2 regions of the Achromobacter pestifer genome follow, and region 1 is predicted to be linked to the other one. Evidence: riboswitches for the same ligand, from Rfam matches in the RefSeq annotation. Region 1 holds a riboswitch; the other holds the start of a gene.
The links. A riboswitch is a leader RNA that binds a small molecule or an ion and turns the genes downstream of it on or off. The one in region 1 is predicted to bind thiamine pyrophosphate.
Positions count from the first base shown of each region.

Region 1 (16,029 bases):
GCTCAGCCAGTCTTCCATGCGGGCGGGCAGCCGCCGGCCCAGGATGTCCTTGTCCTGGGTGTCCATGACGTAGATCTTCAGGGCCGAGTAGCGCTGGTCCATGGCCTCGACCCAGCGCTTGAGGCCGTCCGCGCCCTCGCTGCGGGCGATTTGCGCGGCGTCGCGCGTGAGGTTGCCGGGATTCAGGCCGTCCAGCGAGTTGAAGCGGTACCAGGCGACCGCGGCCGTCAGCACCATGCCGCAGACCAGGATGACGGCCATCGCGCCCCAGAAGGTCAGGAAAGCGCGCCAGAACAGGGAGCGGGCGGGCAGCCAGGCCATCAGTCCGCGCCCGCCAGCACGTAGCCCAGGCCGCGCAGGTTGCGGATCGCCAGCGTCTCGAGGCCGCTGTCGCCGCGCAGCTTCTTGCGCAGCGAGCTGATGTGGGTATCGATGCTGCGGTCGTAACGGTCGGGCTTGCGGCCCAGCGCGTACAGGCCGATCTGGTCGCGCGCGACCACCTGGCCGGGCGTGCGCATGAGGATTTCCAGGATGCGCTGTTCGGCGCCGGTCAGCGCGATTTCGCTGTCGCCCACCCGCAGCAGGCCGGTGGCGGGATCCAGCGACACCGCGCCCAGCGCCAGGGCGGGGCGGGCGGTGTCGGGCACTTCTTCGAAGCGGCGCAGCACCGCGGTGATGCGGGCCTTGAGCTCGCGCGGACTGAAGGGTTTGGCGAGGTAGTCGTCGGCGCCGAACTCCAGGCCCAGCACACGGTCCGTCTCGCTGCCGTGGGCGGTGAACATGATGACGGGCCGGCGCGAGCGCTGGCGGTACTGCTTCAGCAGGTCCAGCCCGTTGCCGTCGGGCAGCATCAGGTCCAGCAGCACCAGGTCGTAGTCGTCTTGCGCCAGCAGGGCGAGGCCCTGCGCGCCGCTATGCGCCAGGGCGAGCTGGCAGTGACCGGGTTCCAGGTATTCGCGCAGCATCTGCGCGAGCTCGACATCGTCGTCGATCAGCAGGATGCGGCGAGTCACCGGGGCGTGGGAAAAAGGCATGCGTGTCGTCGGTTCTGCATCCGGCAGTTTGGCTTATGGCCGCGGGCCGGAGTGTCAAGAAGTTCAAAGAAGATAAAAGTTGCGGAAAGCGTGTTGCTGGCTCCCGGCAGGTCCAATTCTAATATGAGAATGGTTTTCATTAATAAATACGGGGCAGGACGGACGCCGCACGCAGGGTGCGGGGCGGGCCTGGGACGGGAGAAACTGGAATCATGAGCAGCAAAGAATTGGTCGCCGGCCGGCGCGGTCCGGGTTCGCGCACGCAGTTGGCGGCGGCCCTGTGCGCCGCGGGTTTTGGCGTGGCGCAGCCCGCCTGGGCGCAAAGCGCGGACAGCGCCAAGACGCTGGACACCGTGGTGGTGACGGCCTCGGGCTATGAGCAGCAGATCCAGGATGCGCCGGCGTCGATCAGCGTGATCACCCGCGAGGACCTGGACAAGAAGTTCTACCGCGACATCAACGACGCACTGGTGGATGTGCCGGGCGTGATCGTCACCGGCGGCGGCGACCGCCAGGACATCAGCCTGCGCGGCATGGGCCCCAAGTACACGCTGATCCTGATCGACGGCAAGCGCCAGAATTCACGCGAAACCCGCACCAACTCGGATTCCACGGGCGTGGAAGGCGGCTGGACCCCGCCGCTTTCCGCCATCGAGCGCATCGAGGTGGTGCGCGGCCCCATGTCCTCGCTGTATGGCTCGGACGCCATGGGCGGGGTGATCAACATCATCACGCGCAAGGTGCCCTCGGAGTGGGGCGGCGAGATCCGCCTGGACACGACGATCCAGGAAAGCAACAAGTCGGGCGACATCTACCAGGGCAATTTCTACCTGTCCGGCCCGATCAAGACGGACCTGCTGGGCCTGCAGATCTACGGCCAGGCTACGCAGCGCGACGAAGACGACATCGTCGACGGTTTCCGCAAGCGCAACTCGGAAAGCGTCACGGCCAAATTGGCGCTGACGCCCAACCGCGACCACGACATCGTGCTGGAAGCGACCACCATGCGCCAGAAGCTGCACGAAACGCTGGGCAAGACGGTCGAGCCGCTGCCGCCCGGCCAGGCTTGCGGGCGCAATGGCTGCCCGGCCTCGTCCGATACCGATTACCGCAGCAACAAGTGGGCGCTGTCGCATACCGGACGCTGGGGCTGGGGCGTGTCGGACAGCTACGTGCAGCAGGAAGAGTTCGACAACCGCTCGCGCCAGATGAAGATCAAGAACCTGGACATCCAGACGAGCTGGACCATGCCCCTGGGTTCGCACATGCTGACGCTAGGCGGCAGCTACCTGAGCCAGCGCCTGAACGATCAGACCGGCAACCAGTTGGCCAACGGCCCCAGCAAGGTGGACCGCTACCAATGGGCCTTGTTCGCCGAGGACGAATGGCGCCTGACCGAGAGCTTCGCCGTCACCGCGGGCCTGCGCATGGACGAAGACGAGAACTTCGGCACGCACTTCAGTCCGCGCCTGTACGGCGTCTGGCACATGGCCGACCGCTGGACCCTGAAGGGCGGCGTGTCCACCGGATTCCGCGCGCCCGACCTGCGCCAGACGGTGGCGGGCTGGGGCCAGGTCAGCCGCGGCGGCAACATGTACGGCAACCCGGACCTGACGCCCGAGAAATCGGTGACCGAGGAAATCGGCATCCTGTATGACGACGGCGAGGGCTTCAACGCCGGCCTGACGATCTTCAACAACGACTTCAAGGACAAGATCACCCGCGTCGCTTGCCCCTTGACCCAGTGCACGGACGGCCCGAACCAGTTCGGTTCGGACCCGACCACCTACATGAACGTGGACAAGGCCAATTCGCGCGGCGTGGAAGCCAACCTGAAGCTGCCGCTGTCGCGCGACTGGTCTCTGACCAGCAGCTACACGTTCACCAAGTCGGAGCAGAAGTCCGGCCAATACAAGGGCCAGCCGCTCAACCAGCTGCCCAAGCACCTGTTTACCACCACGGTGAACTGGCAGGCCTCGGACGCGCTGCAGGCCTGGGCGCGGCTGAACTACCGCGGCAAGGAAAGCCAGCCCATCACCGGCCCGTCGTCCTCGTCGGTGGTCGCGCCTTCCTACACCTTCGTGGACCTGGGCGGCTCGTACCAAGTGAACAAGACGGTGGCGGTGTATGCCGGCATCTACAACCTGTTCGACAAGCAGGTCACGTACGACGACTACGGCTACGTCGAGGACGGCCGCCGCTACTGGCTGGGCGTGGGCGTCAAATTCTGAGTTTGAAAGGGCGCCTGGCGCCCGCAACATGAAGAGGTACGCATGAAGAAGCAAATGCAAGCAGGCCGCGTCCGGCGTTGGGCGGTCCAGGCCGGGGCCGCGCTGGTCCTGGGCGCCGCCACGGCCGTGTGCGCCGCGCAGGCGACGGTGGCGGTGAAGCACGCGCGCGGCGAAACCGCCGTGCCGGCCAACCCGGCGAAGACGGTGGTGATGGACCTGGCCGTGCTGGACACGCTGCATGCGCTGGACGTGAACGTGGCGGGCGTGCCGACGGTCGCCAAGTGGCCGCCGCAGCTGAGCCAGTATGCCGATCAGCGCTATCTGAAGGTGGGTTCGATGTTCGAGCCCAACTATGAAGTGATCCACGCCGCCGCGCCGCAGCTCATCTTCGTGGCGGGCCGCTCCGCGCCCAAGTACGACGAACTGGCCAAGCTGGCGCCCACCGTGGACCTGACGGTGAACGCCCGGGACCTGGTCGGCAGCGTGACGCGCAATACCGAAACGCTGGCCGCCATCTACGGCAAGCAGGATGTCGCCAAGACCAAGCTGGACGCCTTGCGCGCCTCCATCGCGGGCCTGAACAAGCAGGCGGCAAGCGCCGGCACCGCACTGATCGTGCTGACTACCGGCGGCAAGATGAGCGCCTACGGGCCGGGCTCGCGCTTTGGCGTGATCCACGACGCGTTCGGCATCAAGCCGGCGACCACGGGGCTGAGCGTATCGAATCACGGCCAGGCGATCTCGTTCGAGTTCATCGCCCAGACCGACCCTGACTGGCTGTTCGTGATCGACCGCGACGCCGCCATCGGCCGCGAAGGCGTGTCGGCCCAGCGCATGCTGGACAACGAACTGGTGCGTCCGACCAAGGCCTGGAAGAACAAGCGCGTGGTCTACCTGAACGGCTACAACTGGTATCTGCTGGGCAGCGCGGGCCTGACCTCCATGCAGCAGAACGTGGATGAGATCGCTGGCGCGCTGGCGGCGGGCAAGTAAAGCCTGATGTGTGAGCGGCGGGGGTATCGCGGGTGAGTTGGCGGCAGTCGATAGGCGGTTGGGGCGGGCTGGCGGTGGCAGTGGGCTTGCTGCTGGCCCTGTGCGCGGCCAGCGTCAGCCTGGGCGCGGGCCAGCTCAGCCTGTCCGCGTTGTGGGGCGCGGGCGAGGACGCGGAGCGCGCCTGGCGCCTGCTGATGGTCAGCCGGATCCCCCGCACGCTGGCCTTGCTGCTGGCGGGCATGTCGCTGGCGGTGGCGGGGCTCATCATGCAGATGCTGGTGCGCAACCGCTACGTGGAGCCCACCACCGCAGGCACCGTGGAGTCCGCCACCCTGGGCATACTCGTCGTCACGCTGCTGGCGCCGGACACGCCCGTGATCGGCAAGATGTTGACGGCCACGGGCTTTGCGCTGGCGGGTACCTTGCTGTTCCTGGCGCTGCTCAAGCGCGTGCCGCTGCGCACGCCCTTCATCGTGCCGTTGATCGGCCTGATCCTGGGCGGCGTGATCCACGCCGCCACCACCTTCGTTGCCTACCGCTACGACCTGCTGCAGTCGCTGCACGCCTGGACCACGGGCGACTTTTCGGGCGTGCTGCGCGGACGCTATGAACTGCTGTGGATAGGCTTCGGCCTGGCCTGCGCGGCCTATGCGGCGGCTGATCGTTACACCGTGGCCGGCATGGGCCGGGAGTTTGCCGCCAACCTGGGCCTGAACCACGCGCGGCTGACGCTGGCCGGGCTGCTGATCGTGTCGGCGATATCGGCCGTGGTGGTCGTGACCGCGGGCGGCATTCCCTTCCTGGGCCTGATCGTGCCCAATGCCGTCAGCCTGGTGCTGGGCGACAACATGCGCCGCTCCATCCCCTGGGTGGCGGTGCTGGGCGGCGTGTTCGTGCTGGCCTGCGACGTCATCGGCCGGCTGGTGATCCATCCCTACGAGATTCCGATCGGCACGGTGGTCGGCGTGCTGGGCAGCATCCTGTTCCTGTGGCTGCTGCGCACGCGGAGGAACCTGCGTGGCTGAACTCGCAATTTCCGTCCCGGCGCCGGCCCGCGCGCCGCAAGCCTGGCGTCTGTGGCTGTTGGGCGCCATTGCGCTGGCCTGCGCCATCGCCTTCATGACGCTGGGCGCCAACGGCCAGTGGTCTTTCGTGATTCCGTTCCGCGGCGCCAAGCTGGCGGCGATGCTGCTGGTGGCCTATGCCGTGGCGGTGTCGTCGGTGCTGTTCCAGACGATCACCCACAACCGCATCCTGACGCCGGCCATCATGGGCTTTGACGCCCTGTACCTGCTGATCCAGGCAGTGGTGGTGTTCGGCTTCGGCCAGGCGGCCACGGCCGCCAGCCATCCGGTGGCCGCATTCCTGCTGGAGGTCGGCGCCATGACGGCGTTCGCCTGCCTGCTGTTCCGCTGGCTGTTTTCGGATGCGGTGCGCAGCCTGCACCTGATGATGCTGGTGGGCATCATCTTCGGCCTGCTGTTCCGCAGCCTGTCCAACTTCGTGGTGCGGTTGATCGACCCCAATGAATTCCTGGTGCTGCAGGACCGCATGTTCGCCAGCTTCAACACCGTGCGCGTGGGCCTGCTGCCGATCGCGCTGGCCGCGGTGTGCGCGGCGTCCCTGCTGGTGTGGCGCATGCGCCGCCGCTACGACGTGCTGGCGCTGGGCCGCGACATCGCGGTGAACCTGGGCGTGGACTATCGCCGCACGCTGATGCTGACGCTGGCCGCCATCGCGGTGCTGGTGTCGGTATCGACGGCGCTGGTCGGCCCGGTGACGTTCTTCGGCCTGCTGGTCAGCAACCTGGCCTATCAGGCCATGGGGTCCGACCGGCACCGCCACACCGTTCCGGCGGCGGTGCTGCTGAGCGTGATCTTCCTGGTGGGCGGCCAGACGCTGCTTGAGCGCGTGCTGGGCCTGAATACCACCGTCAGCGTGGTGATCGAATTCCTGGGCGGGCTGATGTTCCTCGTCCTGATCCTGCGCAGGGGGCGCCGATGATAGAGATCCAGCAAGTCAGCAAGCAGTACGGCGACAACGTGGTGGTCGACGAGGTCAGCCTGTCGCTGCCGGCGGGCGGCGTCACGGCCATCATCGGCCCCAACGGCGCGGGCAAGTCCACGCTGCTGTCCATGGTCAGCCGCCTGCTGCCCATGTCCGCGGGCCGGGTGCTGGTCGAGGGCCTGGACGTGACCCGGGCGGACAGCCGGGAACTGGCGCGCCGCCTGGCCATCCTGCGGCAGGACAATCATCTGCCGTTGCGGCTGACGGCGAGGGACCTGGTCGCGTTCGGCCGTTATCCGCACACGGGCGGCCGTCTGACGCTTGAAGACAAGGATCACATCGACCGCGCCATCGCCTATCTGAATCTGGAGGCGTTGGCCGACCGGTATCTGGACGAGATGTCGGGCGGGCAGCGCCAGCGCGCCTTCGTGGCGATGGTGTTGTGCCAGGACACGCGCTACGTGCTGCTGGACGAGCCCCTGAACAGCCTGGACATGAAGCACGCCGTCGCCATGATGGGCACCTTGCGCCGCGCGGCCGACGAACTGGGCAAGACGGTGGTGCTGGTGCTGCACGACATCAATTTCGCGTCCACCTATGCGGACCGCATCGTGGCGATGCGGGCAGGGCGCATCGCGCGCCAGGGACCTCCGGCCGAACTGGTCCGGCCGGAGGTCCTGAGCGAGCTGTACGAGCTGCCGATCGAGGTGCACGAGATCGGCGGCCGGCGCATCTGCGTCTACTACCGCCAGCCTTAGCGGCTGAGGTCCACCGCGTAGCGCGACAACTGGGTTGCCGGGTCAGGCGTGGCGTCGTGCACCGTGACGTTGTCCACGCCGTGCGCCGCGGCCATGGCCAGCGTGCCCGGCACCGACGCGAACACCACCGGGCCCGCCAGGGCGCCCACCCGCGCGAAGCGCCAACTGCGGTCCAGGCCATAGGTTGCCAGGTCCAGGTCCGGGTGCTTCTTGATGTAGCCGATCAGCACGTCGCGGCTGGCGTCCGGGGCTTGCAGCACGATGTCGCCCTTGCCGCCGGCCAGGCCGGGAAAGTCGCCGCCGCCGCTGGCGCGGTAGTTGTTCGTGACCACCAGGAATTGCGCCGCCGGATTCAGCGGCGCGCCCTGATACGTCAGCTGTGTGATGCGCGAGCCCTTGGGGCGGGTCACGTCGATCTCGTACCGCAGCGCGTTGCCCGCCGCATAGAGCACGTCGAAGTTGAAGGTCGGAAAGCCCGTGTCGATCAGATCCTGCGGTGCGACCTGGCCCGGATCGATCTGCCGGAACTGCTCGGCGGTCTTCTCCAGCCATTGCCGCACGATGTCGCCGCTGACCCGCACCACTTGCAGCGTGTTGGGGTACAGGTACAGATCGGCCGCGTTGTTGATGGCGATGTTGCCTTGCTTCACATAGGTGAAGTCGCCCGGACCGTTGCGTCCGCCCTTGAAGGGCGCCGCCGCCGACAGGATGGGCAGGGCGGCATACGACGGCTTGTTCTTGGCGATGTAGTCCGCCAGATAATCGATCTGCGCCATGTTCACGATCTGCAGCGCCGACACGTCGCCCGCCAGCGCGTAGTAGGTCGCCATGTCGAAGCGGCTCTGGCCGATGGGCGTCTTGACGTAGGCGATGGTGGCGGCGTGTTCGGCCTGCACCAGTTGCTGCGCGGCGGCGTCGGATTCGACGTAGGTCGCGGGCGTGGCGCCGCTCTGCGCGGTCAGGCGCGTGGAGATGCGCTGCACGCGGGTGGCGTCCTTCCGTACCTGCCAGCCTTTGTCATAGGCAAGCTTGAGCGTGATCTGGCCGAGGTTGTTGCCCCATTGGCCGGCCTGCACGGCGGGTACGCCGTTGATCAGCCCCTTCTCCAGCTCTATACCGGGCTGGCCCGCGAATTGCGACTTGGCGTTGGTGTCGGGGAACAGCAGGTGCTGGTGGCCGGTGATCAACGCGTCGATGCCGGGCACCTGGCTCAGGTAGCCGGCGCCGTTTTCCATGGCCGGGCTGTAGGCAGTGAGCATGTCGATGCCGCCATGCGCCAGCGCCACCACCAGGTCCGCGCCGGCGGCGCGCATTTCCGGCACGTAGCGCTGCGCCGATTCCTTCCAGCCCGCGACTTCCACATGGCCTTCCAGATTGGCCTTGTCCCATTGCAGGATGGGCGGGGGCGCAAAGCCGATCACGCCCACTTTCAGCGCGACGTCGATCTGCTTGCCATTCGGATCCGTGGCCTTGAAGGTCTTGTCCAACACGACCCAGGGTTTGAAGATGGGCTGCTTGCTGGCGGCCGATACCACGTTGGCGGATACGAAGGGGAAGCCCGGCGCCGCGCAGTCCTTGGCCCCGGCGGGGTTGGTCTGCGCCGTGCCCTTGGCGATGCCGGCCAGGCCGAAGTTCGTGTCGGTGATCTGCGACAGGAAGGGCAGGCCGTAGTTGAATTCGTGGTTGCCCAGCGTGGCCGCGTCATAGGCCAGCAGTTTCATCTGCTTGTAGATCGCCAGCATGTCGCTGCATTGCACCGGCTTCACCAGCGCCTGGTAATCGGACAAGGCCGTGCCCTGGATGGTGTCGCCGTTGTCGAACAGCAGGGTGTTGGCGTTCTGCTTGCGGGCGTTGGCGATCAGCGTGGCCGTGCGGTCCACGCCGTAGCTCTTGTCCTCGGCCAGCTTGTAATAGTCGTAGCCCAGCACATTGGCGTGCAGGTCGGTGGTGCCCAGGATGGCCACGTCCAAGGTGGAACCCTGGGGCACGCTGGCCTGCGGCGGCGCCGGCGGCGCGTCATCGTCGTCGTCATCGCCGCCACAGGCGGCCAGGCCTGCCAGCAGCGCGGCGCTGGCGGACATTGCAAGGATCTTTCCTAGATTCGGCTTCACCGTCTTTCCTCCGGGTTTGAAGGAAAGGAATTTTGGGGACAGCGTGTGACCCGGCCGTGACATGGGTGGAGGCTGGCGCGGCCAGAGTTCGCGCACGGGTGGCATACACCTACTGACAAGAAACTGAATTGGACGGTTGTCTCATTTATCGTGGCCGGCCGGCAACGAAATGATAAAACGATTGCGACCTATTCTTATTGACAGGAGAATCGCCGATCGTTCCATTTCAAACTACTTTAGAAAGACGCAGCACGGCCATGCACGCTCCTCGTTCGATTTCCGCAGCATTGCTCGCCCTGGCGCCCCTTGCCAGCCCGGCGCCGGCGCAAGCCCAGACCAGCACTCCCACCTTGCCCGCCGTGAGCGTATACGGCAACGACGCAGCGTCGCAGAGCTACAACCCGCCTGATTCGTCCAGCGCCACCAAGATCGACGTTCCCTTGCGCGATATTCCGCAAACCGTCAACGTCGTGCCCGCGGAAGTCATGCGCGACCAGCATGCCAATTCGATGCAGGACGCGCTGAAGAACGTGCCGGGCGTGAGCTTCTCCACGGGTGACGGGCAGCGCGACCAGGTGTCGATTCGGGGCTTTACGGCCATCGCCGACCAGTTCGTCGACGGTTTCCGCGACGACGCGCTGTATTTCCGCGACCTGTCCAACGTTGAACGCATCGACGTCATCAAGGGGCCGGCCGCGGTGCTGTACGGCCGCGGATCGTCGGGTGGTCTGATCAATCGCATCACCAAGAAGCCCGGCGAGGACATCACGCAGGTGGGCTTGAGCTACGGTTCCTGGAACGACCGGCGTTTGGATCTGGACCTGGGCCGCTCGACCGAAAGCGGCAGCATGGCGTGGCGCCTGACCGGCGCGGTGGAGAAGGGCGACAGCTATCGCGACAAGCAGTTCCTGGACCGCAAGGCAATTGCGCCGTCCGCCCAGTTCCGCCTGGGCGAAGGCACGACCCTGCTGCTGCAAACCGAATTCCTTGAAGACCGCCGCGTCACGGATTTCGGCATCCCCGCCTATCACGGCCGGCCGGTGGACGTGGATCCTTCCACCTACTACGGCGCCGAAAACGCGCGTGACGCGGACTATTCACAGGCGCGCGTGCAGTCCTATGCGGCCACGCTGAACCATCGTTTCAATGAGAACTGGTCGCTGCGCAACGCCACGCGCTACTACCACTACACCCTGGATCGCAACAACACCTTGCCGGGCATCGTGAACGAGGCCGCGCGGACCGTGACCTTGAACCGCTCGAATGTGCTGCGCGAAGAGCACGGCTGGACCAACCAGACCGAACTGACGCAGCGCGCGCAGTGGGGCGCGGTGCGCCACGAGATCCTGTACGGCGTGGAGGTCGGGCAGCAGAACAAAGACCTGGTGAACTACTCGGCCAACAATGTGGCCACCGTCGATCTGTTCAATCCGGTGCTGCCGACCTTGCCCTTGCAGGTCGCCGGCCGGCCAGGCACGGATAACCTGGGCCGTTTCAACACCCTGGGCCTGTACGTGCAGGACATGGTGTCGCTGGGCGAACACTGGAAGGTGCTGGGCGGTGTGCGCCATGACCGCTTCGAGCAGAAGACCGAAGACCGCCGCAACGGCACCAACCTGGCCCGCACCGATTCGAACTGGAGTCCGCGCCTGGGCCTGGTGTTCCAGCCGGACGCGGTGCAGTCATACTACATTTCGTGGAGCCAGTCGTACCAGCCGTCCGGCGAAGCATTCTCGCTGGCCGCCAACAATGCCGATCTGGCGCCCGAGAAAACCACCAACTACGAAATCGGCGCCAAATACGATTTCCTGGATGGCAAACTGTCGACCACTGTGTCCGTCTTCCGCCTGGAACGCACGGACATCAAGGTCAACAATCCGATCACCAACACGCTGGTGCCGGTCGGCACGCAGCGCACCGACGGCGCGGAATGGACCTTGCAGGGGGACTTGAGCAACGGTTGGCGCGCAATGTTGGGCTACGCCTACCTGGACGCTCGCATCACCGAATCCATCGCGCGCGAGAGCGGCAAGAACGTGGAAGGCAAGCGCGCCACGCTGACGCCGCGGCATGCCGGCAATGTCTGGATCACCAAGGATCTGGGTGAAGGCTTTGGCGTGGGCGCCGGCCTGAACCTGGTGGGCGCGCGCTTTGCCAACCCGGGCAATACCGTCAGGCTGCCGGGCTACGTGACGGCCGACGCTGCCGCGTGGTGGCGCAAGGGGCCGTACTCGGTGCAGCTGAACGTGTACAACCTGTTCGATGCCGGCTACATCGTGTCGGCCCACGGCAGCAGCCCCAACCTGAACATGCCGGGCGCGCCGCGCAATGCGATGCTGAGCCTGCAGTACCGCATGTAGGCCCTAGCGCAACGGCGATTCCCGGGTCAGGCTGTCGGCGTCCAGCGTCGCCAGCGCATCCAGGAAGCGCCATGCGAAAGATCCGGGCCCGTCCGCCTGTACGCCGGCGCGCTGGCCCGCGATGGCGAAACACGACAGGGCGGCGACTGCCGCCGAGTACGGATCATCCCTGGACACCGCCGCGCAGGCGCCGACCAGCGCCGTCAGCGCGCAGCCGGTGGCCGTGACGCGCGGCATCAAGGGTGAGCCGCCCACGATGCGGACGGCGCGCGTGCCGTCCGTGACGTAGTCGGTTTCACCGGTCACCGCCACCACCGTCGCGCGGCTGGCGGCGATGGCATGCGCGGACTGTTCGGCCTGCGAGACGGCGTCGCGCGCGTCCACGCCCTTGCTCGCGCTTTGGCCGCCAGCCAGCGCGATGATCTCCGAGGCGTTGCCGCGGATGATGGCGGGGCCCAGGTCCAGCAGGCGTCGCACCGCGTCGCGGCGAAAGGCGGTGGCGTGGTGCGCCACCGGATCGAGCACCCAGGGTATGCCGGCCTCGTTGGCCGACGCGGCGGTCAGCAGCATGCTGTCCAGCCAGGGCGACGACAGGGTGCCGATGTTGATCACGACCGCGCCGCAGACGCGCGCGAACTCGGGCGCTTCTTCCTGCGCATGCACCATGGCGGGCGAGGCGCCCATGGCCAGCAGCACGTTGGCCGCGGTATTCATGGAAACGAAATTGGTCAGGCACTGCACCAGCGGCGCATCGCGGCGCAGGGCGGCGATCAGGTCGCGCGAAATGAGCGCCTGGGCGGAAAGGTCGGGAAGGAATTGCATGCCGTGGGGCCTCGCTCTGGGGATCCAGGCGGGCGGAAGGCCGGGCGGGCGGCTCAATGGAACTCGGCGCGCTAGCGGTTCGGCACCGTCCCTACGCCAGCATTGCCTGGATCAGGTTCAACGGGTTGCCGCGCTGCATGGGCGTGTCGCCCGCGCCAGCGGCGTCTCGGCCTCTTGTCGAAGCGCCCCGGGTGGATTTACACATGTTCGGGCGGGCCGCTAGGCTTGTCAAGCAGTGGCGGCGGGGGTGGCTCGGTTTGACCGGTGCTTATGGCCTATTGCAGGAGGAATGGCTCCTTATCACAATGGGCGCAGTCCATTTGGCGCATGGAGGCAGGCATGGCAACTCGCATACCCCCCGGTCGAGCCGATGCCGGAATGCCACACATGAAAGAAGGTGCGGAGATGCGCGCCGTCTCGCGCGCTGCTGGCGATCAGGACGGCGACGAGGATAGGAAACACGGGACGAGCGACCAGGAAGCCCTGGCTGCGCGGGCGCGGCACCTTGCTCGCGAAGATGGCGGGGACGGTCCGCAAAGTACTGGCTGGGGCTTGGCCCTATCGGGCGGTGGCATACGTAGCGCGACATTCTGCTTCGGTCTATTGCGGGCGCTGGCCCGTAACCGCGTGCTGCGCCGCTTCGATTACCTTTCCACGGTATCCGGCGGCGGCTACATCGGAGCCGCGCTAGGCAGGCTCTACCAAGAGGGCCAGGGCGCGGCGGAGGTAGAGAGAGGGCTGGCGCGCGACGATACCCTGTTGCTCTGGTGGTTGCGTAGCAATGGCCGTTATCTGAAGGCTGCGGGCCGACAGGATCTGGGACAGGCTGCAGCATCCATTTTTCGGGGTGTTGTCGGGTCGCACTTCGAGGTCTTGATCCTGTTGTTGTTGGCGGCGTTGCTCATCAATCTACCGAATCTGCGGCATGTGTGGCCATGGTTGCCGGATGGGTCGGAACAACTCTGGCTATGGAGCTTGGCGCTACCCGGATCATGGGCCTTGGTGGCTGTATTGGGCTATTGGAGCGTAGGCGCGGCTGCTGCCGATTCCACAAACCAGGGCACGGTATCGTCGCGCCGCCTGGCGTGGAACAAGCAATTGGCGCAGGCGCTCTGGCTGGGAGCAATTCTTGTCTCATTGATGCTGGCCAGAATGGCGGCCGTGGCGCTCTACGATTGGATGAAAATCGGAGCGGCGCCAGCCGTGGCGGTAGGCGCCGTCGCCACATCGGCCGTCGCGGCTTTGCGTTTCGCATGGCCTCATTTGCAGCGGCTGATCGTTCGCAAGGGCATGACGCTGCTGGCGCACAACGCCATGCAGCTGATAAACATCGCCGGCCTGCTCTATGTCGCCATGCTGTTGGTTGGCTTGTCGGCGCTGATGCATGCGGCAACCCTATCTGATGTGCGCTGGGAACTTCCGGGTTGGCGCGTGGAGGGGAAATCGGCCTTGGCCTTGAGTTGGCTGGTGCCCTTGTTGGCGGTGAGCGTCTTTTACCTGTGGACGGGGAAACAGCGCGAGGTCCTGAATCTGTCGTCGCTGCACAATTTCTACCGGGCGCGCATAGAACGGGCCTATGTGTCGGTGGGGAACTATGCTGCCGTTTCCAAGGAGGATGCGCGCTTCGCGGAATCTCCGCTGCAGCCCGCCAAGGATGGCGCGACCGACCGCGTATTGGCGCTGCTGGACGCGGCCGCAGGCGATGACATCGAACTCAACCGGTATATGCCGCAACGCCATGGCGGGCCGATACACCTGATGAGCACCTGCATCAACCAGACCATCGATGACCGGACCCGCAATTACAACGCCGATCGCAAGGGCGTGGCGCTGACGGTCAGCTCGCTGGGTGTCGAGATCGGCACCGCCGCGCCGATCAGTGATGTTGCCGGGCTCGGGTCGCTGTCCCGATGGGTGGCCATTTCCGGGGCAGCCGCGAGCACGGGAATGGGATCGCGGACACGGCCGGGAATTGCGGCATTGCTGTTCTTGATGAGCGCCAGGCTTGGATACTGGTACACCGTGCCCAAGGCTGTCCAGTCGACCCGGCAGGAATGGCGCGGGGGAGGCGAGTCTTCCTCGTCCGAGGCTTCCCGGTCTCCAAGGTGCGAACGCCCGGCGGCTTGGCTGGCAGGCCGGTTTCCGAAGGCGGCAGCCGTGTTGTCGGAGCTGTTGGCGCGGTTCCCGGGGCTGCGGTCCGACGCCTGGTATGTGTCGGACGGTGGACATTTTGAGAACACGGGCGTCTATGCGCTGCTCAAGCGTGAATTGCCATTGATCGTGGTGGCGGACGTGGGCGCTGATCCGAAGTATCGCTGCGAAGACCTGGAAAATCTGGTGCGCAAGGCCAGGATCGACTACGCCGCTGAAATCGAATTCCTGGATGCTTCCCGCTTGCCATGGACCCAGGCCTCAACTGCGATGACCACGCTTGCAGATCTGGCCGAGCATGGTTCTGAACCGGGCTGCGGCTGCCTGCTTCCGGCCCTCATCCGGTACTCAAGCGGGAGGCAGGGCGTGCTGCTGGTATGCAAACCGCGGGTACCGAAGCAGGCGCCCCTGGATCTGGCCTCCTATGCCCGGGACGCCCGGGGCAGCGGCTTTCCGCAGCAGAGCACAGGAGACCAGTTCTTCGACGAAGCGCAATGGGAGGCCTATCATTTGCTGGGCCTGCTGACAGGTCAGCATCTCACGGCCACCGTGCTTGAGATGCTGGCGCGGGCTTCGGTCCAAGGGCTAGCGGCGCCGCGCGTCTAGGTGCATGCGGGCCGGCCCGCGCGGCGTCCCGGACGCTGTCCAGGATAGGGGCTACCAAGCCATGCGCAGGCGCCCCAGCGCAGGCAAGGCCCCGACCGTGGCCGCCAGCCCACCCGCAGGCGGCAGGGTCTCGTTATCCGCCACGCGCCCATCCGGATCGAGAAAGTCGCTCAGCACATCATCGCGCAGCCGGATGAAGCGCGGATCGCTGCGGTTGCGGGGATGCGGCAGATCGATGTCGACGACGCGGCGGATGCGTCCCGGACGCGGCTGCATAACCACCACGCGGTCGCCCAGGAACACGGCTTCCTCCACGTCGTGGGTGACCAGCACCATGGTGATCTGCTCCTGCTGCCAGATGCGCTGCAACTCGTTCTGCAGCCGGGACCGCGTCAACGCGTCCAGGGCCCCCAGCGGCTCGTCCAACAGCAGCACGCGCGGGCGGTTGACCAGGCCGCGCGCGATCGCCACGCGCTGCGCCATGCCGCCCGAGATCTGGTGCGGGTAGGATTTCTCGAATCCCTGCAAGCCGACCAGCGCGATGTGCTCGGCCACCAGCTCGCGCTTTTCGGCCTTCGACAGGGGCGCGTTGCGCAGCGCCGTCGCGATATTGCGCTCCACGTTCAGCCATGGAAACAGGCGGTGGTCCTGGAACACGATGCCGCGGTCCAGGCCCGCGCCGCGCACCGGCTTGCCGTCCAGCAGGATCTGGCCGGAGTAGTCGCCATCCAGTCCCAGGATCAGGCGCAGCAGCGTGGACTTGCCGCAGCCGCTTGCGCCCACGATGCTGACGAAACGCCCGGCGGGCACGTCCAGGTTGATGTCCTGCAGGACCTGCAGCGCCTCCGCGCCGTCGCCGGGGCCGGCATAGCGCTTGCCCACGCCGCGGATGTTCAATTCCTTGCCGAAGATGCTCGTCATTCCTTTCCTACTCCATCAGGCGGCGCCGTAGCGGT
Region 1 covers NZ_CP053985.1:5,458,672-5,474,700, forward strand. Annotated here, with positions in the region: gene FOC84_RS25925 (sensor histidine kinase) at 1-321, opposite strand, end outside; gene FOC84_RS25930 (response regulator transcription factor) at 321-1,034, opposite strand; gene FOC84_RS25935 (ligand-gated channel protein) at 1,247-3,265, shown strand; gene FOC84_RS25940 (siderophore ABC transporter substrate-binding protein) at 3,308-4,258, shown strand; gene FOC84_RS25945 (ABC transporter permease) at 4,291-5,283, shown strand; gene FOC84_RS25950 (iron chelate uptake ABC transporter family permease subunit) at 5,276-6,262, shown strand; gene FOC84_RS25955 (iron ABC transporter ATP-binding protein) at 6,259-7,023, shown strand; gene FOC84_RS25960 (5'-nucleotidase C-terminal domain-containing protein) at 7,020-9,104, opposite strand; gene FOC84_RS25965 (TonB-dependent receptor) at 9,392-11,494, shown strand; gene thiM (hydroxyethylthiazole kinase) at 11,498-12,316, opposite strand; TPP riboswitch at 12,387-12,516, opposite strand; gene FOC84_RS25975 (patatin-like phospholipase family protein) at 12,704-15,073, shown strand; gene FOC84_RS25980 (ABC transporter ATP-binding protein) at 15,125-15,994, opposite strand; gene FOC84_RS25985 (ABC transporter permease) at 16,010-16,029, opposite strand, start outside.

Region 2 (16,029 bases), 1.5 Mb from region 1:
GCCGCTGGCGCTGAACAACCGTGCCATCCGCGACGCGCTGCGCCAGACGATCGAGCATTTCGATCCCATGGGCGCGGCGCAGGCTTCGCGCGACACCGTCATCATCGGGCACAGCATGGGCGGCGTGCTGAGCCGGCTGCTGGTGTCCTCGTCCGGCACCGTGCTGTGGGACGCGCTGCGCGACCACGCCCAGCTGGACGAGACCCGCCTCGCCCAGGCACGCGCCGAGTTCGACCCGGTGCTGAGCTTTGAGGCGTTTCCCGGCATCTCGCGCGCGGTGTTCATCGCGGCGCCGCACCGCGGCACGCCTTTTGCCGAGAACACTTTGTCGCGTTGGCTGTCCAACCTGATCACGCTGCCTGTGACGGTAGTCAGGCAGTTCGCCAAGCTCAACCGGCTGGCTGACGCCGATGGGCCGCCCCGGCCCGAATCCTCGATCCGGGTGCCCAACGGCGTGGATAACCTGAGCGAAAAGGACCGATTTGTGAGACTGACCGCGTCCATGCCGATTTCGCCGGCGGTGCGTTACCACAGCATCATTGCGAACAACACACCCGGCGTCCCGCTGGCGGATTCGGACGACGGCCTGGTGCCGTACCGCAGCGCGCATCTGGACGGGGCCGAATCCGAGAAGATCATTCCGTTCTCGCACAGCGTGCAAGAGACGCCGCAGGCGATCCTGGAACTCAGGCGCATTCTGCGGCTGCAGCTGGAACAGGGGGCGCGCTGATGCACTGGCTATTGTTCGGCCTTCTGGGCGTTGCCGCCTGTACCTTGATCGCGGCGCTGGTGCGCCAGCCGGGTGTATGGCTCTATGACTGGATCGCGACGCGCGCGGCCAGGCGGCAGGCCGCTCTCCGCAAAGCCCAAGCCCTGATAGCCGAGACGGCCGCGCGCGATGCCGTGAAGGCCAAGCGCAGCCGCCCCGTCACGCAAGCCGGATAGCCCTGGCCGCCGGGCCGAAACGGCAGGCCAGGGATCGCCCGCGCCGGCTTACCGGGATTCCAGCCCCAGATGCCCGCGCAGCGTGCTGTGCTGGTACTCGGCGCGGAACAGCCCCCGGCGCCGCAGCACCGGGATCACGTGCTCGACGAAATCGTCGATCCCTCCCGGCAGGGAAGGCGGCATCAGGTTGAAGCCGTCGGCGCCTTCATTGCGGTACCAATGCTCCATCTTGTCGGCGATCTGCTCGGGCGTGCCCACCATGGTGCAGTGGCCGCCGCCGGCCGCCAGCCGTCCGAGCAGCTGGCGCACGGTGGGCTGCTCGGTTTCGATGATGCGCAGTATGGTCGCGTAGCGGCCCTTGGGGCCGGTGAATTCGGCCAGGGGCGGCAGGGCGGGCACGGGCGCGTCCAGTTCCCAGGCGGAGCAGTCCTGCAGCACGAACGTGCCCAGTTGGCGCAGCGACGCGTCGCTGGGGAGCAGGACGTCCAGTGCGCGCTGCTTGGCCCGGGCTTCGGCTTCGGTCGAGCCCACGTAGGTGACCAGGCCCGGCATGATGGGCACGAAATCCTGGCGGCCGGCGGCCAGCACGCGCCGCTTGATGTCGCGGTAATAGGCCTGCGCCGCGGGCAGGTCATAGGCGACGGCGTAGATCGCTTCGGCGCGCCTGGCGGCCAGGTCGCGGCCCTGGTCCGAGGCGCCGGCCTGGAACAGCACCGGGCGGCCTTGCGGCGGACGCGGCACCGTCAGGGGGCCGTCGACCAGGAAATGCTCTCCGTGGTGGTTGATCTTGCGCACGCTGGCGGGCACGCCGTAATCGCCCGCGCGGTCGATGGCCAGGGCGTCCTGGTCCCAGGAGTCGAACAGCTTCAACGCGACGTCGACGAACTCCTCGGCGCGCGCATAGCGCCAGTCGTGCCCGGGCATGGACTCATAGCCGTGGTTGCGCGCTTCCGCGTCGAACATGGACGTGACCACGTTCCAGCCCATGCGCCCGCCCGAGATATGGTCCAGCGAGGCCACCATGCGGGCCGCGTGAAAGGGCGTGAAGAAGGTGCTGGAAACCGTGCTGATCAGGCCGATGCGGGAAGTGGCGCGCGCGATCGCCGCCATGGCGGTCAGCGGCTCCAGGTACCAGCGCGGGCCGTCGCCGATGTTGTCGACCGATTGCCCGTCGGCGAAGAAGATGGCGTCCAGCTTGCCGCGTTCGGCGGTGCGCGCCAGTTCCTCGTAGTAGGTGATGTCGCCCAGCCGCTCGGCGGCGGAATCCGGATGGCGCCAGGCGGCGCGATGGTGGCCGCAGCCGAAGATGAACAGGTTCAGATGCAGCATGGCGATCCAGTCCAGACAGGGGCGGTAAAAGGCGCGATAGACATGGTCAGACTCTTCGATTCCAGCGGCGGATAGGCAAATCGGCGCCGCACGCGGGCGAACTTAGCACAAAAGGCGCGGGCGGAGTCCGCGCCAGGCGCGTTGACATTGCCGTGCCGCTCTCCTAATCTTGCGGCAATTCCTGGGGGAGCCCTGCAAGGGCTGAGATTCCGCGTTGTCGCGGTAACCCTTTGAACCTGATCCGGGTAATGCCGGCGAAGGGAAGGACATCGCGCAGTCCGCGCGCCCTCCCTAGACTTTCATTCATCTTGCGGCCTGCGCACCCCGCGTGGCGGGGCCGCCGCGTTGCGCGTCCGGCTGCCAGCCGGCAGCGGGAGGACCGATACCCATGTTGACCCAATCCACCGCCCTGATGTGGCTGCTGCTGTTCTCGGGCGGTTTCGCCCTGGCCAGCGTCCTGTACACGCGCCGCAAGCGCGGCACCCTGGAGGACTACATCGTCGCCCGCAACAGCCAGGGCGCCTTCGGCACCATCCTGACGCTGATGGCCTCGACCCTGGGCGCCTGGATCCTGTTCTCGCCCGCGCAAGCGGCGACCTGGGGCGGCCTGGCGGCGGTGATCGGCTACGCGCTGGGATCGATGTCGCCGCGCCTGGTCATGATTCCGCTGGGGCGGCGCATGCGCGAACTCATTCCCCACGGGCACACCCTGACGGAATTCCTGATGGCGCGCTACGGCCGGCCCATGTACGGCCTGGCGCTGTTCATCATGCTGTTCTATCTCTTCATCGCGCTGTCGGCCGAAGTCACGGCGATCTCCAAGCTCGTCACCATGCTGGCGCCCGTGCCGCTGTGGGCCACCGCCGCCATCGTGATGGGCACCACCTTGCTCTACACCACCTATGGCGGGCTGCGCTCGTCGATCTTCACGGACCAGGTGCAGATGATGGTGATCGTGCCGCTGCTGGTGATCCTGTGCCTGGTCGGCTGGCAGGCTGCGGGTGGCGCCATGCCCACCATCGAAGCGCTGCAGGCCAAGGCGCCGCAGCTACTGGACCTGACCGATCCGGTGGGCGTCAAGGCCGGGCTGACCTTCTTCGTCGCGATCCTGCTGACCGGCATCTTCCACCAGGGCAACTGGCAGCGCATCTACGCCGCACGCGACGCGCGCTCCATGCGCAACGGCTTCCTGCTGGGCGGCTTGCTGGTCGCGCCGTTCATCTTCCTGATGGGGCTGTTCGGCCTGGCTTTCGTCGGCCTGGCGCCCCAGGGCGACAGCTCCATCGCGCTCTTCAGCGTCATCATGCCGCATGCGCCCGCGTGGTTCGTGATCGCGCTGATTCCGTTGGGGCTGTCGCTGGTCATGAGCACCGCCGACACGGCCATCAGCGCCGTATCCAGCATCATCGCGGTCGATATGCGCCGCCTGATGCCCAACGCCAGTTCCATGACCATGAAGCGCCTGGCGCGCTGGCTGGTGCTGCTGATGGCCATCCCCGTCATGATCGTGGCCTCGCAGGGCTATAGTGTGCTGTACCTGTTCCTGCTGGCCGACCTGCTGTGCTCGGCTGCCGCCTTCCCGGTCTTTTACGGCCTGTTCAGCCGCAAGCACGACGGCCTGACCGCCACCGTCGCCACCATCTCCGGTCTCGTGGCCGGCCTGTTCTTCTTCCCGGCGCCGGGCGACAAGCCCTCGTTCCTGCTGGAGTCCTTCCTGCTGGCGGCTGTGGTGCCGGTGGTGACGACCGTGCTGATGCGCTGCCTGCTGCGCGGCCGCAAGGAATTTGATTTCTCGACCTTGAGCGCTGCGGTGCGCAGGTTGGATCAGGATCCGGTCTGAGCCGTACGTCCGCGGCGTGGCGCCCTCGATTGAAGGCGCCCGCCGGTGGACTACGCCGCGCGCAGCGCCTTCTTGTCGACCTTGTTGGCGCCCGTATAGGGCAGGGCATCCAGGATCTGGATGACCGCGGGCACCTTGTAGCGCGCCAGGTTCGACTGGCAGTGCGCGATCAGCGCAGCCTCGTCGACGGCCGCGCCTGGCCGCAGGACGACGAAGGCGCGGATGACCTCGCCGCGGTAGCTGTCCGGCCAGCCGACCGCCGCGGCTTCGGCCACGTCCGGATGCAGGTACAGCACTTCATCCACTTCACGCGGGTAGACGTTGTAGCCGCCGGAGATCACCAGGTCCTTCTTGCGGTCGCGGATGTACAGGAAGCCGTCCTGCGCGAACTCGCCGATGTCGCCCGTGTACAGCCAGCCGTCGCGCAGGGTTTCGGCGGTGGCGTCGGGCCTGGCCAGATAGCCTTGCATGATCTGCGGCCCGCGCGCACGGATTTCACCGCGCTGGCCGGGCGGCAGCACCACGCAACCCGATTCGAGGTCGACCACCTGCACCTCGGTCCCTGCGACCGGCGTGCCCACCGAGCCGTGCCGGGTTCCGGCCGGACCGTTGTAGGTGAGGATGGGGCCTGCTTCAGTCTGGCCGTAGCCCTCGTAGATCGGCGCGCCCACCGCGGCTTCCCAGCGCCGGTGCACTTCTTCCGCCAGCGGGGCGGATCCGGAATAGCAGACGCGCACGCTGGACCAGTCGGTGGCCGCGAAGCGCGGGTGCGACAGCAAGCCGGTGTAGATGGTGGGGCTGCCGGGAAACAACGTGATGCGCTCGCGCTCCACGGCGTCGCAGACGTCGTCGGGCCGGTAGCGCGGCAGCACCACCAGCGTGGCAGCGGCGCTGGCGGCCAGGAACAAGCCCATCGCCATGCCATAGGAATGGAACAGCGGCATCGCGCAAAGCACGCTGTCGGCGCCGTAGCGGGTGGGCAAGGCCAGTTCCCGCTGCAGCACATTGGTGGCGACGGCGTCGCGTCCGAGAATCACGCCCTTGGGCTGCCCGGTCGTGCCGCCGGTGTACTGCAACAGGGCCGGCGCCTGGGCATCGGCGTCGTTCAGCGGCGAGTCGTCCATGCCTGGCTCCGGCTCCATCCATGCGCGGGCCTCGTCTTCCCCGACCAGCCGGATGGCCAGCGCCGCGGCCAGCGGCGCCGCGACGGCGGCCGATGCCGCGTCGGCGATCAGCAGCGCGGGCTGCGCGTCGCGCAGGATGAATTCCAGTTCGCGCGCCGTATAGAGCGGATTGAGCGGCACATGCTGGTTGCCGGAGCACTGCAACGCCAGCGTCGCCACGCAGGCCAGATCCGAATTGCCCAGCAGGGTAGCGACCCGCGCGCCGGAAGGCGCGTGCGCGCGCAGATGGCGGGCCGTTGCCCAGACTTCGGCGGCGTAGCGCCGGTAGTCGACGCGGCGCGCGCCGCAGACCAGGGCTGTGCGTTCGGGGCAGTCGCGCGCCGCGCGGGCCAGCAGGGCGGGGATGCGCAGGACGCCTTCAAGGCTCGCGTGGCTCATCGGGCGGCTCCGGCGGCGTCCACGCGCAAGACCAATGCCATGGCACTGTCGCCGGCCGCGCATCCCGTGAACAGGCCCAATCCGCCGCCGCGCCCGGCCAGCTCCTCGATGAGTTCCATGACGGACCGCAGCCCGGTCGGGCTCTGGGGATGGCCCCACACCAGCGAACAGCCATAATTGTTCATGGCCATGACGTCGAATCCCGTGGCGCGCGCCAGCGCGATGTCCGACACCACAAAGGGATTGTGCGTCTTCACCGCGTGCAGGTCGGCCATTGCCAGGCCGGCGCGTTGCAGCGCGGCAGCGGCGGCTTCAATGGGCGCCTGCGGCATGTAGCCTTTTTCAGTGCGCGACTGGCCGAAGGCCAGGATCTCGATGCCGATTTCGGGGCGTCGCGACAATTCACGCGCACGCTCGGCGGTCGCCAGGACCATGCCCGCGTTGCCGTCTGCCGGATGCGTCTGCCCGCCATAGGTGATGGTGCCGCCGGGCAGCACGGGCGACAGGCGTGCCAGGCCATCAGCGGTGGTGGCGTGGATGCCTTCGTCGCCTTCCAGCACCGATGCAATCTTGGCGTAGCGCGCGTCGGGCACCTCGAAGGGCAGCGTCATGTAACGCTGCTGGAACCGGCGGCCGTCGGCGCAGGCCTGCGCGTATTGCTCGTAGCGGCGCAGCGTGACCGCATTCTGTTCGTCCGTGGAGATGCCGTGGCGCTCGGCCACGCGCTCCCCGGTCTGCAACATGGACAGGCCGCTCCAGGGATCATGCGAAAAATTGTCCAGCACCCAGTTTTCGTGCGCGCCGGAGCCGCCAGGGCCGGCCGGATCGGGATGGTAGAGCTGCGGGCCGTTGGACACGCGGTCGGCCATGAGTACCAACGAAGTTTCGGCGTGGCCCAGCATGAGCTCGGCCGCGGCCGTGGCCAGGCCGCGCACCGAGGTGGCGCAGGCCTGCGAGACCACCGGCCCTGCCAGATGGGGGGCGCCGAGCATGCCGGCCACCCAGGGCAGGCCGTAGAACGAGCCTTGCTGCGGCACCGAGCAGCCCAGCACCGCGCTTTGCAGCGCGGCGGGCGCGATGCCGCGGCGCTCCAGTTCGCGGCGCGCGGTCCAGGCCGCGAAACGCAGGCTGTGCAGGCGCGACAGGCTGCCCTGCCAACGCGAGAAAGGGGTGCTCCAATACACGCCATAAGGAATGTGTACGCCGGTCATGCGGACTCCTGCTGCAAAAAAAGGCGGCTTACGGCAGGAACTGCCAGGCGCCAGAACGGGCCTGCATCAGCACGACGCCGCGCTCGTCCAGGCCGTTGTGGTTGGTGGGTGACATCATGTAGATGCCCTGGGTGCCGACGGTGCCCTGCAGGCTTTCCAGGGCATCGCGCAGCGCCTGGCGGAAGGCAGGGGTGCCGGGCTGGGTGCCCGCGGGAATCTTGGCCACCGCCGCGTCCAGCAATAGATAGGCGTCGTAGGTGTAAGGCGCGAAGGCGTTGCGCGAGTCGGCGCCGTAGGTCGCTTCATACTGCTGGGCGTAACGCGTGGCGACCGGCTTGATCGGGCTGTCCGCGGGCAGCTGTTCCACCACCTGTACCGGGCCGCTGGGCACGATCACGCCATCCACGCCCTTGCCGCCCAGCTTCAGGAAGTCCTTGTTGATGACGCCGTGGGTGTTGTACTGCACGCCCTGATATCCGCGTTCGCGCAGCGACAGATGGGGCAGGGCGCCTGGCGTGCCCGAGCCGCCCACCAGCACCGCGCCGGGATTGAGCGAGACGATCTTCAGCACCTGCGCCGTGACCGAGTTGTCGGTGCGCGCGTAGCGTTCGTTGCTGAGCACCTTGATGCCGCGCTTGGCGGCCGATTCCTGCAGCGCGCGGTAGACAGCGTCGCCCCAGGCGTCCGAGAAGCCGATGTACGCCACGCTCTTCACGCCGCGCTTGACCATGTCGGCGGTCAGTGAATCCACCATCAGGTCTATGCCGTGGGCCACCACGAAGATCCATTCGGCGCGGTCAGGGCTGACCACGATGGGCGCCAACGACAACTGAGGCGTGCGCGCTTCGCGGGCGACCTCCGTGACCGCCATCGAGGTCGGCACATTGCTCGGGCCGATGATGGCGTCCACCTTGCTCTCGGTGACCAGCTTGCGCGCCGTCTTGACCGCCGACGAGGGATCGGTCGCATCGTCCAGCGCGATGTACTCCACGGGCTGGCCGCCCAATGTCTTGGGCAGCAGCGGCACGGTGCTGCGGTACAGCGAACCCATGGAGGCTCCGGGTCCGGTGCTGCTGGCGATCACGCCGATGCGGATGTCGGCGGACGCGGCGGCAGGCGCCAGGGCGCAGGCCAGCGCCAGCGCGGCAAGACGACGATACATGGCTATTCCCCTTTTTTCTGGATATGGCCCGGCTAGCGGGATGACCCCAGTATGAGCGTCTTGCCGATAACTGGATAATTGCGATTCCTTATCGATCGATAACCACTTGCCGGGCGCATTCCATGCCGGACATCCCCACTTTGCAGCAGCTGCGGTCGCGCCTGCGCATCCGTCACCTGGTCTTGCTGGACGAGCTGGGACGGGTCGGCAATCTGCACCGGGCGGCCGAAGCGATGCACCTCAGCCAGCCCGCGCTGAGCAAGCTCCTGGGCGAGGCCGAGGCGCTGGCAGGCCTGCCCTTGTTCGAGCGTTCGCATCACGGCGTCGCGCCGACCGCGCTGGGCCTGCTGATGATCGACCGCGCGCGTCTGCTGCTGAATGAACTGGACGCGACACATGCCGAGCTCGCGGCCGCTGCCAACGGCGCCAGCGGCAAGGTGCGGGCGGGCATTTTTCCGGTGGTGGCGCATCTGCTGGTGCCCTTGGCCGTGCAACGCCTGCAGGAAACTCATCCGGCCCTGCGCATCGAGTTGTCCGAAGGCCTGGAAAAGCAGTTGCTGCCCGCCTTGCGCGCAGGCGAACTGGATTGCGTCGTGGGGCGGCTGGGGGTGGAGGGCGCGGACGCGGACCTGCAATGCGAGATCCTTTACGACGAGGCCACCGCCGTCGTCTGCGGTCCGGCCCATCCGCTGGCCTCGCGCAGCCGCCTGAGCGGCACGGCGCTGGACAAGTGCCGCTGGGTGCTGCCGTCGCGCAACGCGGCGCTCTACAGCATGGTGGCTGCAGCCGTTTCGGCGCGCGGTGCGGGCTTTCCGCAGGTTGCCATCGAATCCAGCGCCATCCTGACCATCGTCTCGCTGCTGCAGCGGACCTCGCTGCTGTCGGCCATTCCGCTGCGCGTGGCGCGCGACCTGGCCGAAAACGGGCAGTTGGCCATCCTGCCGCTGGCCTTGCAGGCGCGGCTGCATCCCGTGGGCATCATGACCCGGCGGGATGCGCGCGCCGCGGCTGCGGCCTCGCTATTCCTGCATGCGTTGCGGGGCGCGGCGACGACGGTGCGCGTTGACGCAAACGCCTGAAAAGCGGCAAATTTCTAGGCCGTTCTGGGAAGCAGTGTAGGCCAGTCAGGGCTCAATGGGATTGGGATCGAGCCCGAAATCATTCCGCCGCGCGCAATGGGGATTGGCATAGAGAGTCGGCCATTTCTGTTGATACTGCTTCCAATCGGGGTGGTAGTTTTGCAGCAGCCAGCGCCGATAGATATCGGCGGCATCCTGTTTCTCCTGGGCGGTATCCAATCCCGCATCGTTGGCTGCCATTTCCTCAATTCTGGATATTGCCTGCGGCGGGGAAAAAAGACTCGGGCAGCGCGATCGATAGCCATACTCGCATTCCTGGCCCCATTCCCAGGTAATGCCCGCCGCGGACAGCCTTGCAAGAGACGCCTGAAAAGCCGGGTTCGCTTCCAGCAAGGCTTGCCGTGCGTCGGCTTGCGCATCCATGACCGCGATCTCCTCGGCCGTCGCGCCTATGCTGCGGGCCGTCGACAGAATGAGCGGCTGCGCGCGCTGACCTGCATGCTCGCGAGGCGCATTCCGTGTAATGCCGATCATCAATTCATCGAAAAGCCGCAGGGGCGAGAGTTGCTCCAGGGCATGCTGAAGATATTGCGCGTCGTCCCCTCGGTCGGGTACCAAGGTGCTGGCCGCAATGTCCATACGTATGGCAAGGAATTCAATGACAGGGAAAAGGTTTTTAGAAGCCGGAAATATTTATTCTCTAAGTCATTGTCGAACGAGTATATAAAAAGTGAACTGGTTATCACATTTATTTATATTTTGAAATATTTCAGGAGTTTAACTATATTGTGTCAGCGGCCACTTTATTTTCAGCCGTGCAACTTTCGAGTGCGAGCAATATAAATGCACGGGGATGGAATTTGGAATGAAGCCGTGGGTACATGAGTTACTATTAGTTACCAATAGGGCAACCACTGAGCAAGCCGTTTTCACCGAGGTGGCGGCTATCGCGCAAGAGTTGGGGTTTTCTTATTGCGCGTACGGTTTGCGGGCGGCCTTGCCGTTTACCAATCCTCAGGTCGTAATGATCAGTAATTATCCGGCCGTGTGGCAGGAACGGTACGCACAGGCGCGCTACCTGGAAGTCGACCCCACCGTAAAACATTGCAGCCGGTCCGCGATACCTATCGTATGGTCGGACAGGGTATTTGCCGATACGCCCCAGCTTTGGAACGAGATGCAGGCGGTGGGACTCTGTGTGGGATGGGCCCAGTCGAATCTGGACGCGTACGGAACTTGGGGAATGCTGACGTTGGCCAGGCAGAACGAGCAGCTTTCCGATGCGGAGCTGCTCGGCAAGGAATTGAGGATGCGATGGCTGGTAACCGCGGCACACCTCGCATTCAGCAGGGTTTTGCTGCCGCGATTCAAATTGACGCCGGATGTTCCATTGACCCGTCGCGAGACCGAAATTCTAAAATGGGCGGCGGACGGAAAGACCAGCAGCGACGTGTCCGAAATACTGGCAATTGCCGAGTCGACGGTCAGATTTCATACGAAGAACGCGATCTCCAAGCTTGGCGCCCGCAATCGGACGGCAGCCGTCGCCCGCGCTGCGCTACTCGGACTCCTGAGTTGATCGGCTGGAGTTCATCGGTGGGCCATCGCCTTGCACGCCGGATCGAGGCCGTGCACACGCCCGAAAACGGCCCATAAAGCAAGACAGGGCACTACATCGCTAAATGTAGTGCCCTGCGTAGTGCCCTGCGTAGGGCTCTGTCTTGGCGGGAATTTTGGTGGAGCGGAGGAGGATCGAACTCCCGACCTTCGCATTGCGAACGCGACGCTCTCCCAGCTGAGCTACCGCCCCAATGAAGCAAGACCAAAACTATACAGGAATATTCCTAGCGTGCGCAACATGCCGCCCGAACAAAAATTCAGGCGAATTCCAAGGTCGCGACGACCGGGGCGTGATCGGACGGCTGCTCGTTGCGGCGCGGTTCCTTGTCGATGACGCAGGCCGTGCAGCGTTTGACCAACGGGGCGGACAAGAGGACATGATCGATGCGCAGCCCGGCGTTGCGGCGGAACGCGAACTGGCGGTAGTCCCACCAGCTGAAGGACTTCTCGGGCTGCTCGAACAGCCGGAACGAGTCGGCCAGGCCCAGGTCGAGCAGGGCAGTGAAGGCCTTGCGTTCCGGTTCGGACACCAGCACCTGGCCTTCCCATTTTTCAGGATTGTGCACGTCTTCGTCGGCCGGCGCGACGTTGTAGTCGCCCAGCACCGCCAACCGCGGATACTGCTTGATTTCGTCGGCCAGCCAGGCGCGCATGGCTTCGAACCAGTCCAGCTTGTAGGCGTACTTGTCCGAGCCCACGGCCTGGCCGTTGGGACAATAGGCGCAGACGACGCGCACATCGCCTTCGGGGCTGGGAAAGGTCAGCGCCAGGACGCGCTGCTGCGGATCCTCATATCCGGGAATGTTGCGCACCATGGACGTGCCGGGCACGCGCGAGATGATGGCGACGCCGTTATAGGTTTTCTGGCCGGCCCAGACGGCGTGGTAGCCGGCTTCGGTGAAGGCGGCCTCGGGAAACTTGTCGTCCGTGAGCTTGAGTTCCTGGATGCACAGGACGTCGACGGGATGGGCGGCCAGCCAGTCCAGCACCTGCGGCAGGCGCACATTCAGGGAGTTCACGTTCCAAGTGGCTAATTTCATGATTTTGACAGACCGTTCGTTTATGCGGCTTTCGGCGGCGTCGCCTTCCACAATTCCGGTCCAGCGACTCATCTGGCCACACATCCGGGGCGGGGTTGGCGGTCGCCGGGGATAGAGGCAGATGATACCGTGGCTGCGCCGTCGGGGGGCGGCGGGCGGTCCGCGCCGAAGCCGGGCTTGCGATTCTCGGGGCGCCGCGCCGCAAGCTTCCGGCGGCCGGGTTTAGTCCTATAAAAAGCGCCAGGATAGGGCTTTGAACGCGCTGTAGCGATGGACATTCGCATCTTCACTAATGATAATTGTTCGCAATAAACTGAGTTATTACAAGTCACCATAAATCTGTGTGCGGAGGCACTTCGATGTCCATCGGTTTGCAGGGAGCGGGGGGGCTTGGAGATGTTTTTATTGCGCATCGAGCGCAACTCCGCCGTATCGCGCAAAGAATCGTCGGCACTCCGGAAATCGCGGACGAAGTGACGCAAGACGCCTACCTGAAGCTCATGGAAGGTTCATGCGCGCGCGAAGTCAACAAGCCTTATAGCTACTGCTGCCAGGTGGTCCGCAATCTGGCGTTGGACCATTGCCGCCGCCAGGCCGTCGAATCGACGTATCGCATCTATACGGACGATGGGGAATTGCCGCAGGTTGCTGGCGGTTGCGTGCCGGACCGGCGCTTCCAGGAGCGACAGGTGATCAATGCCATAGATCAGATTCTCGGCACCCTGCCGACCAGGACGCGGCGCGCCTTTGAACTCTACAGGCTGGGCGGCTTTACGCAGCGGGAGGTGGCGAGGCAGATGGGTTGCTCGGCCACGCTCGTGAACTTCATGCTCCGCGATGCGACCCAGGCAGTCGCCGGTTGCCGGGATTTGCTGGAGGTCTGATCCCGCCGGGATCAGGCTGCGGAGTGGTTCCATTGTTCGGGCTGCGGCAGGCACGCGGTCTGCGAGCCGAGGTCGCTCAAAAAAGTTATCGCAGATAAGCTTTTCCGATACCATAGCGCCACTTAGCCTTTCAGCTCCAAAAGGTGGCCTATGGGCGATGACATCAATCCGAAGCGGGATCCGGTCTGGGATGTTGCCTGGTCCTGGGTGCTGCGCCAGCACGAGCGCGAGAGTTTCGACGCAAATGCGCAAGCCGACCTGACGCAATGGCTTGCCGTCGATGCGACCCATCGCCAAGCCTATGACAAGGCTGGCCGCCTGTGGTTGATGGTGGGTCTGGTTCCTCCCGTCAGCGATATCGATATTCCCGGCGCCACGGAGCCTGAAGGCAAAGCCTAGCGCTCGGACCTTCACTGTTTTCCGGCAGGCCCTTGGGCGCGTGTGCTTCCAAGGCGATCCTCTTCCCCGTTCCATACTCATCAACGCCATGCCGCCTTATGGGGCTTGCGTCTTCTGTGCGCGACAGGTTTACCCGTCTGGCATCCGCAAGGGACGCCAGACGGGTAAACAAACCGAACACCTGACTCGTCTTTGATTGCGGTGACCCGTAAGTCGGCAGTGGGCCGGCTCGACGTGAAGTCACCTCATTCAATGCGCGAGGCAGTCCATGTCGACCAGTTGTTTTGACCGCGAAGACGAGACCTTCATCGTTCTCGTCAACCACGAAGATCAGTATTCGATCTGGCCTCATTGGAAGGCCGTGCCAGGCGGCTGGCGCGCCGTCGATGGGGTCAAGGGAGACAAGAAGACCGTTCTCGATTACGTCGAGAAAACCTGGACCGACATGCGGCCGCTGTCGCTGCGCAAGTGGATGGACGAACAGTCCGCGGCCGCGAATCGCTCCAGCGCCACGGCGGCCTGATGTCCGGCTCCACCCATACGCCCTCCATCGATCTGCTGGCGTTGCCTTGCGCGGGGGCGAGCGCGACCATGTACCTGCGCTGGCGTCGCCTCCTGCCGGAATGGATCCGCGTCGTTCCGGTGGAACTGCCGGGGCGGGGCGCCCGTACGGGCGAGCCCTACGTCGAGGATTTCGCGCGGTTGGTGGCGCGGATCTGCGATGAGCAGGCTACCGCGATGCAAAACCGCTATGCCCTGTTCGGCCACAGCATGGGAGCCCTGCTGGCCCATGCCGTGGCGCAGCGCCAGCATGCGCTGGCCCAGCCCATGCCTCAAGCTGTGTTCGTGTCCGGCAGCCCCGCACCGTCCCGCCGCGATCCGGACCGCTTTGCAGGCATGGACAACGACTCCGCCTTGATGGCCGATCTGCGCAAGCAGGGCGGCACGCCGGACGCGGTGTTCGAGAGCACCGAATTGTTGCGCCTGACGCTGGACGCGCTGGCCGCCGACTACCGGGTCTGCGGGAGCTTTCGCTATCACCCGTCCGAGCCGCTAGCCGTACCGATGCACACCTTCGCGGGGCGCCAGGACGACATCCACCCGGAGCGCATCGGAGCCTGGCGGCAAGAGACCCGCCATACCTTTACCCTTGATTGGTTCGAAGGCGGGCATTTCTTCATCCGCCAACAAGAGCAGCAGGTGCTGGCGGTCATCGTGCGCGAGCTGGCTCGCCTGTTTTCCGGAGTGGGCCATGCAGCCGCTGCATCTGCCTGAATTTCTTCCGGCTGGCATTCAGGTGTTCCAGCTCGCGCTGGATCTGGCTGCACCCTTGGCCGACAGCGCCCTGGCTTTGCTGAGCAAGGAAGAGGCCGCGCGCGCGCTACGTTTTCATCAGCACGGCGACAAGGTCCGCTTCGTGACTGCGCGTGCGGCATTGCGGCGGCTCCTGGGCGCGCGCCTGGACTGCCGTCCGGAGAGCTTGAGGTTCGCGGCCAACAAACATGGCAAGCCGCGTCTGGATGTGGCGTGCTCGGCCGATCCCGCCCCGTACTTCAACGTTTCCCATGCTGGGGCTTTCGCCCTGATCGCCTTGTCGGACCGTTTTCCTGTCGGCGTCGATATCGAACGTCGGGATCCGCATTGCGACATCGCCGCCATGTCGCGGCTGGCGCTGTCGACGCAGGAGCTTGAGTTGCCCCATGAGCGGCGCCTCGACTTCTTTGACTGCTGGACAGCCAAGGAAGCCGTACTGAAAGCGCTGGGCATGGGCGTGGCGGAGCACTTGCAGCGTTTAACGGTACTACTACCGGGGCTTGCCCAGGGAAGCCGCTATGGGCTGCGTCGTGAACACCTGGAAGGGCCGGGCGTGGATGTCCTGCGTCTCGATTCACCGTCCGACTATGCCGCCGCCCTGGCCTGGCAACCGGACGCCAAGGGAGGACTGCGATGAATGATCTTGTGACCCGATTTGAACGCCGGGCGCCGCTCGGATCCGACCTGCCGGCGCTGATTACGCCAGCCAGTCTCGGCGAGCCGCTGCTGGATGCCTTGCCGCGCCTGCGCGCCGAGATCGAGACCAAGGTGGCGACCGTAGGCGGCGTGCTGCTGCGCGGCTTCGACGTGCCCTCGGTCGAGGGCTTCCGGGAGTTTGCAGCCCGCTTCGGCCACCCGCTGTTGAGCTACGAGTTCGGTTCCACACCGCGGACCGCGGTGGGCGGCGGGGTCTACACCGCGACCGAGTATCCGGCCCACCAGTCCATCCCGCTGCACAACGAACAGGCCTACACGCGCCAGTGGCCGATGAAAGCCTGGTTCCATTGCGTGACGCCCGCGGAGGAGGGGGGCGAGACGCCGATCGCGGACAGCCGCGCGATCTACCGGCGCATGCCGGCCCCTATCCGGGACCGCTTCGCGCCCGGCGTCATCTACGTGCGCAACTACGGTGACTTCGATGTGCCCTGGCAGCAGGTTTTCAACACAGAGAGCCGCCAGGAAGTCGAAGCCTTCTGCCGCAGTAACGGCATCCAATGGGAATGGAAGCCCGACGGAGATTTGCGCACGACCCAGCGGTGCCAGGCCATCGAGACGCATCCCGCCACCGGCGAGGTGGTCTGGTTCAACCAGGCCCATCTCTTCCATGTTTCCAACCTGCAGTCCGAGGTGCGCGAGTCCCTGGTCGACCTACTGGGCATCGAAAACGTGCCGCGCAATACCTGCTTCGCCGATGGCTCGCCGATTCCGGACGCGATGCTGGACGAGGTGCGCGCCGTGCTGGATGCCGAGACGGTGTCCTTCAAGTGGGAGCAGGGCGACGTCACGATGCTGGACAACATGCTGGTCGCCCATGCGCGCTCGCCCTTCAAGGGGCCACGCAAGGTGGTCGTAGCCATGGCCGAGTCTCACGGCAATCTGGAAAAGTTCTGAACGTATCGCCGAACAAGGGAACCCTCATGACGA
Region 2 covers NZ_CP053985.1:6,972,554-6,988,582, reverse strand. Annotated here, with positions in the region: gene FOC84_RS32860 (esterase/lipase family protein) at 1-730, shown strand, start outside; gene FOC84_RS32855 (hypothetical protein) at 730-945, shown strand; gene FOC84_RS32850 (LLM class flavin-dependent oxidoreductase) at 994-2,274, opposite strand; TPP riboswitch at 2,448-2,554, shown strand; gene FOC84_RS32845 (sodium:solute symporter family protein) at 2,663-4,114, shown strand; gene FOC84_RS32840 (AMP-binding protein) at 4,165-5,676, opposite strand; gene FOC84_RS32835 (thiolase family protein) at 5,673-6,887, opposite strand; gene FOC84_RS32830 (ABC transporter substrate-binding protein) at 6,916-8,049, opposite strand; gene FOC84_RS32825 (LysR substrate-binding domain-containing protein) at 8,172-9,128, shown strand; gene FOC84_RS32820 (hypothetical protein) at 9,174-9,767, opposite strand; gene FOC84_RS32815 (autoinducer binding domain-containing protein) at 9,994-10,707, shown strand; tRNA gene FOC84_RS32810 (tRNA-Ala) at 10,863-10,938, opposite strand; gene xth (exodeoxyribonuclease III) at 11,006-11,788, opposite strand; gene FOC84_RS32800 (sigma-70 family RNA polymerase sigma factor) at 12,148-12,672, shown strand; gene FOC84_RS32795 (FecR/PupR family sigma factor regulator) at 12,823-13,071, shown strand; gene FOC84_RS32790 (MbtH family protein) at 13,340-13,594, shown strand; gene FOC84_RS32785 (thioesterase II family protein) at 13,594-14,346, shown strand; gene FOC84_RS32780 (4'-phosphopantetheinyl transferase family protein) at 14,324-15,022, shown strand; gene FOC84_RS32775 (TauD/TfdA family dioxygenase) at 15,019-15,996, shown strand; gene FOC84_RS32770 (AMP-binding protein) at 16,023-16,029, shown strand, end outside.
Region 2: linked by a shared signal. The riboswitch ahead of FOC84_RS32845 (sodium:solute symporter family protein) and the one ahead of thiM (hydroxyethylthiazole kinase) in region 1 are both predicted to bind thiamine pyrophosphate.